One region of the Martinezella sp. CNPSo 3732 genome, then DNA from elsewhere that is predicted to be linked to it. Evidence: riboswitches for the same ligand, from Rfam matches in the RefSeq annotation. Region 1 holds a riboswitch; the other holds the start of a gene.
What was found. Region 1 has a riboswitch for cobalamin ahead of cobU (bifunctional adenosylcobinamide kinase/adenosylcobinamide-phosphate guanylyltransferase). Riboswitches for the same ligand answer to the same signal wherever they lie in the genome.
Positions count from the first base shown of each region.

Region 2: another riboswitch for cobalamin. It lies ahead of nrdH (glutaredoxin-like protein NrdH); the one in region 1 lies ahead of cobU (bifunctional adenosylcobinamide kinase/adenosylcobinamide-phosphate guanylyltransferase).

Region 1 is NZ_JBXSOO010000008.1:13,344-16,763, reverse strand. It holds gene cobN (cobaltochelatase subunit CobN) at 1-591, opposite strand, end outside; gene cobW (cobalamin biosynthesis protein CobW) at 828-1,877, opposite strand; gene cobU (bifunctional adenosylcobinamide kinase/adenosylcobinamide-phosphate guanylyltransferase) at 1,883-2,407, opposite strand; cobalamin riboswitch at 2,549-2,946, opposite strand; gene AC13RM_RS15665 (chloride channel protein) at 3,127-3,420, shown strand, end outside.
Region 2 is NZ_JBXSOO010000014.1:42,295-45,714, forward strand. It holds gene AC13RM_RS21150 (hypothetical protein) at 69-1,307, opposite strand; cobalamin riboswitch at 1,467-1,684, shown strand; gene nrdH (glutaredoxin-like protein NrdH) at 1,931-2,152, shown strand; gene nrdI (class Ib ribonucleoside-diphosphate reductase assembly flavoprotein NrdI) at 2,164-2,559, shown strand; gene nrdE (class 1b ribonucleoside-diphosphate reductase subunit alpha) at 2,568-3,420, shown strand, end outside.

The DNA of each region.
Region 1 (3,420 bases):
ACCGTCGCATAACGCAGAAACGTTCCGCCACTCCTCGACGCCGATCACGCCCCGGCCCGGCCACCAGATGCCGGCCTTCATCAAAGGTACGGCAGGCATCGGCTTCTCGCCACCCGAGAGCATCGCCTCGGCATAGACAAGAAACGCCCGTGAATTCGTCTCACCGCCCTCGATCAGATAGGACCAGAGCGCGTTGAGATCATCGAGAGCGACGTTGGAGAATGGCATCAGCCCCGGATCGGGTTTCGAATCTCCCGGCAAGACTGCGATCAAGGCACCCTGGCGCGCCGCGCAGGCGTGCAGCGCTTCCAGAGCATAATGGAAGTAACTCGCCCCTCCCAGCGCCCGCACGATGATGAGCTTCGCATGCCGAGCCGTCCTGTCGACATAGGTATCGACGGACATCGGATGCTTGAGGCTCATCAGGCTCGCAAGCCGAAGGGAACGATCGCCCTCACCATGCGCTGCGGCAATCGCCGCAAGCTCGGTATCGGCAGCCGACAGAAAGAGGATATCGCCGGGCGACTGCCCGAGATCGATCGCCTCCTCGCCGTCGCTGATCGTTCCCTTTTGAGCCAGGAGGAGATGCATCAGGCGTCAGAGTATGCGGCGGCATACCCCCCTCTGTCACTTCGTGACATCTCCCCCACAAGGGGGGAGATTGTTTGGTGCCATGCTTCGCTGGACTTACCTCCCCAAGCCCCAGCTACTCCCGACATCGGTTGTTTTACGATGTAGCAGCCACGAGCTTCCAATCTCCCCCCTTGTGGGGGAGATGTCCCGCAAGGGACAGAGGGGGGTATCGCACGGCAAAGACGCAGCATCGATCAGACCAGCGCTTCGATCGCCTTGCGCACGATCGTCTCGTCCATCTCGTGCAGGCCGATCACCACAAGCCGGGTCGCGCGGGCTTCACCCGGCGTCCAAGCGCGATCGAAATAGGTGTCGATGCGGCTGCCGACGGCCTGAATCTGCAGGCGCATGGGCTTGCCGGGGACATCGACGAAACCCTTGAGGCGCAGCACGTCATGCTCCGCGATCACGCCCTTCAGCGCATCGACGAAGGCCACCGGATCGGCGATCGGACCAAGCTCGACAACGAAGCTGTCGAACTCGTCGTGGTCGTGCGGCGTCCCATCCTCGTGCTCCAGTTCATGATGGGATTTGCGGTTGACGATATCGTCTTCCGTGCCAATGCCGAGGCCGAGCAGGATGGCGGCCGGCACATCGCCGTTCTTTGCTTCGATGATTGTCGGCTTTCGGGCGGTGCGCGAGGCAACCTCGGCGCGCACACGGCCGAGTCCGTCGATGTCGATCAGATCTGTCTTGTTGAGCACGATCAGATCGGCACAGGTCAGCTGATCTTCGAACAGTTCCTCGATCGGGCTTTCGTGGTCCAGCGAGTCGTCCTCGACGCGGGCAGCCTCGACAGCGTCGTGATCGTCGGCAAAGCGGCCGGCGGCAACGGCGGCGCTGTCGACGACGGTGATGACGCCGTCCACGGTCACGTGGGTGCGGATATCAGGCCAGTTGAAGGCAGCGACCAGCGGCTGCGGCAGAGCAAGGCCCGAGGTCTCGATGACGATGTGGTCCGGGCGCGCATCGCGCTCCAGAAGCTTCGTCATGGTGGGGATGAAGTCGTCGGCGACGGTGCAGCAGATGCAGCCGTTGGTCAGCTCTATGATATCGTCTTCCGTACAGTTCTCCGCGCCGCAGCCCTTGAGCACATCGCCATCGACGCCGAGATCGCCGAATTCGTTGATGATCAGCGCGATCTTTTTGCCGCCTGTATTCTGCAGGAGGTTGCGGATCATCGTCGTCTTGCCGGCTCCCAGGAAGCCGGTGATGACGGTGGCGGGAATCTTTTCCTGGTTCATATGGATCAACCCTTCATTTTCAGCGGCAGGCCCGCTGCGATAAGATAAACTTCGGCACTCGCCGCCGCGACCATCTGGTGCAGGCGGCCGGCATGATCGCGAAATTCCCGCGCCATGCGATTTTCCGGCACGATTCCCAAGCCCACCTCGTTGGAGACGAAAACGAGCCATGATCGTGCAGTTGGCAGAAATGCAGTGAGAGCGGCAAATTCCGCCGCCATGTCTCGCTCGGCCATCATCAGATTGGTGACCCATAGCGTCAGGCAGTCGACAAGCACTGCCCGCCCCTCGGCGTCAATGGCGGCTAGCTGCCCGACGAGATCCATCGGCTCCTCATGCGTCTGCCATAGATCGCCGCGGTCGGCACGATGCTGGGCGATGCGCTCGCGCATCTCGTCGTCCCATGCGCGTCCCGTCGCCACATAGTGACGTTCGAGACCAGTGTCCGAAATCAGAGATTCGGCAAACCTGGATTTGCCGGAACGCGCGCCGCCAAGGACGAAGATCGCTTGGGAAATTGAAGTCGACATGCGCTATGTCCGCTCCCACGCAAAAGCGGAGGTCGGCAGCATGTCGCTGGAACCGGGAAACGGGCGCCTATACGCCGAAAATTCGTCTTGCGCCATGACAACCTCCGTGCTGGCAGCGGAACTTACGTCCCAGAACAGGCTCTGCGCCCGGCACGCATGGCAGGTCTCCTGGCTCGCGGATAAGGCGCCGCGACGGGGGCAGACCAAAACCGGTCGCCCCCGATCGTGCGCCAGCGGATCTTTCTCGCCTTCCCGGCATCCATCATGAAAAGGCGGACGATTCGTAGAATAAGAGGCGTCCAGCCCCGGTTGATCATGATGCCACACCAGTGGCTTTTTCGACTTGAGCCTGCCCCGCCCCGTTCGCCCCATGCGAACCATCAACGGAATAGACTTCAAACCGAACGAAAGACCCTGACCGCTCTACAGTCGCGGGGTCGGCTGTGATGAGAACGCCCGGATTGGGTCCGCCCCTTCACATTCCCTTTTCATCCCATGCGACAGATCGCCGCTCAGGAACCATTCGTTATGCCGCAATGATTAGGCTTTCACTTAGTTCAAGTCAATCAAGGGCATGGATGCGACCTGCGCCAACCTGATTGCGAAATCGGTCAAAAATTCCCATGTAACCAGCGGCTTTTTTGCCGTATTTCTTTGATGTTAGGAGTTTATAGAGGGTAAGCCCTCACATTCGAGTAAAAACGTATCGTCCGCTTCCCATGCTGCAGAAATTCCAACCGCGACGTCTCGGCGTCTTCTCGGTCCTATTCGATCTCGGTCGCTTCAGGGCATTGCTGCGTCGTGGCGAATTGGGACTTGTTTTTGCCGGCGCGTTAGTGGGAATAGCATCCGGCTGCGCCGTAACCGCGATGAGCTATATCTCGCGTAAGCTTCATAGCGTCATCTACGGCATAACCGACTATGAACGCTTGAGCTCAGCGGCAATGGCGATCCCCGACAAGTCGGTGTTGTTCATCGCGCCGATCGCCGGCGGCATCATTCTCGGCATATTG
Region 2 (3,420 bases), on a different contig from region 1:
GGTAGTCAGATACTGACTACCAACGATCAATGATCCGAATCGGATCGCAATCTCTACACCTCAGGCTCTCAATGCACCGCTCCCGATCCGCCGGCCGCAACGATCGCAAAGGGCTGCCCCTCGACGGGAATGCTGCTGACTTCCATCAGTGATTGGTTATCGACCATACGCACGAGGCCGTGGCGCGGATCGGTAATGGCGATGAGATTGCCGGCGATCGCCAGACGAGGCCGCGGGTCGCGCCAGTGACCGTCCTTGCTGTAAGGTTCGGTAACGGTCTCGGATTTCACGATCGCGCCTTTCACGACATCAATAAGATGCAGATTGCCGTCCTCGGTGAGAATGTAGGCGATCTGCGGCTTTGCCGGATCGAGTATGAAATCGACCCGTCGTGTCGGCAGTTCGATCAGCTTGTAGGGTTGGTCAGAATTGTCCGGATCGATCAATACGACGTTCTGCTCACCATAATTGCCGAGGAAGAATTGCATGGACGTGCCGCCGAGCAATGTCGAGACCTTGCCCTTTGGCAAGGAAGAGCCATAGGCGAGCATCTCCACCTTTGGGCCGTCGATACCGCCGGGGCGAGCGATCAGGACACCTTCCTCGCAGCCGAAGGCAATCAGCCGGGCGGAAGTCGCTTCCCCATGAAGCCCTGTGCAGCGCTTGATATCACCGACCTGCTCTCCCGTTCGGTTCAACACGCGCAAGCCGAGGCGCGGCGGCAACTCGCCTTCCTTCACGGAAGCCTCCATATTCGGCACCGACACGAGAAGATGGTCGCCCATCGGAACGGCAACGCCGTGGTGGGCGGCGATGGTCCGGAATGAACGAATATCGGGTTTGCCTTCGGCAAGGCCATTTTCGGACAGGAGATCGAACTTGTCGTCGCGGTCGTAGAAGATCGCGACATTGTTGCCGTGCGTCACCACGTGCCCAGGCTTTTCGCCCTTGATCGATGCTGGAAGCAGTTTCGGATCGGAAAGCTCGATGTCGCGATGTTCGCCGTGATCGGAGAGGGATATGCCGGTCGCAATCGCGTGGACCACATTCTTTTCGCCTTGCACGGCAAATATGGTGCGGCCGGATTGACTGAGAGACAGGGAGGCATAGCCGTCAAGATCGAACCGGCCGATTTCCTTGCCACTTGAGGCATCGATCGCGCGGACGATCGGCAGGCTGTGATCGGCGACGAATAGTCGCCAGCTTTCCGTCTCCTTTTCGTCGTCGGCAAACGATGAGAAGGGAAGCAGCAAGGCGCAAGCCAAGGATGAGGCTGCAAGGAGGATACCAGAGCTTGTGTTCGGCATGAAGGGTCCTTTATGTAATAACATTACATGTGCACCGTAATGAAGTAACGCTGCATCTGTCCAGCCCCTGTGCACGCGGCAGGCGGGATTGTCGGAATTCATCAACATCGAAATTGGCTTGAGGCCATCGAAGCAGTTGACGCAATTTTAACTGAAGATACTATATATAGTGTTCGAGGTTCTTCTGATTCGCAAGAATTGGAGGCTAAGACGGGAATCCGGTCGGCGAACATGATGATCGCCAAGCCGGAGCTGCCCCCGCAACTGTGAGCGGTGAGCATTCGTTCGATGACGTCACTGAGACCGTGTGTCTTGGGAAGGCAAGACGAATGTTATGACCCGCGAGCCAGGAGACCTGCCTTGAGCATTGACGTCCACGGGCGGGGTGTCCGGCTGGCGAGCGATGGTCCATGCGGCATAATGGCCGCCCTCGCTTCCTCGAAGATCCCGCTGATAACTTCGGGGTGAAGTCCATGTTCCTGAGTATCTATAGTCGCCCGCGCGAGTGACGGCCGCTTAAATGCGTCCGGCCGCCGGCTAGGTTTGCTCCACTTTTCACCCGCCGAGCGGGCATCATCCGATGCCCGAGCGATTTTCCGTGCCCATCCATACGAGGATATCTCATGAGCATCACCGTCTACAGCAAGCCCGCCTGCGTCCAGTGCACAGCCACGACCCGCGCGCTTGATCGCCAAGGCATCGACTACACCATCGTCGACGTATCGACCGATGCCGCCGCCTATGAGCTGGTGCAGGGTCTCGGCTATCGCCAGGTTCCGGTTGTCGTCGCCGGGGAGTTGCATTGGGCCGGCTTCCGTCCCGACATGATCAGCGCTCTCGCTTAAGGAGCCGGGCGGTGGGCGAGATCGTCTATTTCTCCAGCCGGTCGGAAAATACCCATCGCTTCGTTACGAAGCTCGCATTGCCGGCTGCTCGTATCCCGCTTGCCGCGGGAGACGAATTTCGAACGACCTCGCCCTATGTCCTGATCGTCCCGACCTATTGCGGCGACGGTGGCAAAGGGGCCGTGCCCAAGCAGGTGATCCGCTTCCTCAACGATGCGGGCAACCGTTCGAACATCCGCGGGGTCATCGCCGCGGGCAACAGCAACTTCGGCGCGACCTACGGGATCGCCGGCGACATCATCTCTGCCAAATGCCAGGTGCCGTATCTCTATCGGTTCGAACTTCTGGGCACGGATGAGGATGTCGCCAATGTCAGACAGGGATTGGAACGATTTTGGATACGCTAAGCTCTTCTTTGTTGCGGGACGCGGGCGAAAAACCGCAGAGCACTTTTTCTGCTACCACGAATGATCGGCCAGCCAAGGCGGCGGAACCAGCATTGGATTATCACGCACTGAACGCCATGCTGAACCTCTATGACGAGCACGGAAAGATCCAGCTCGACAAGGATCGTATGGCGGCCAAGCAATACTTCCTCCAGCACGTCAATCAGAACACGGTCTTCTTCCATAACCTCAGGGAAAAGCTCGATTATCTGGTGAGGGAAGGCTACTACGAGCAGGAGGTGCTGGATCAGTATTCCTTCAATTTCGTGCGCGATCTCTTCGATCACGCCTATGCGAAGAAATTCCGTTTTCCGACCTTCCTCGGCGCCTTTAAATACTACACCAGCTACACGCTGAAGACCTTTGACGGAAAGCGCTATCTTGAGCGTTATGAAGACCGCATCTGCATGGTCGCGCTGACGCTGGCGCAGGGCAGCGAGCAGATTGCGCGCGATCTGGTCGACGAGATCATTTCTGGACGCTTCCAGCCGGCAACGCCGACCTTTCTCAATGCCGGCAAAAAGCAGCGTGGTGAGCTGGTCTCCTGCTTCCTGCTGCGTGTCGAAGACAATATGGAATCGATCGGCCGCGCCATTAACTCGGCACTGCAGCTTTCGAAACGCGGCGGTGGCGTGGCGCTATCGCTCACCAACATCCGTGAGGCCGGTGCGCCGATCAAGCATATCGAGAACCAGTCGTCCGGCATCATTCCCGTCATGAAGCTGCTGGAAGACTCCTTTTCCTACGCCAACCAGCTTGGGGCGCGGCAGGGCGCGGGCGCTGTCTATCTCAACGCTCACCATCCCGACATCATGCGCTTCC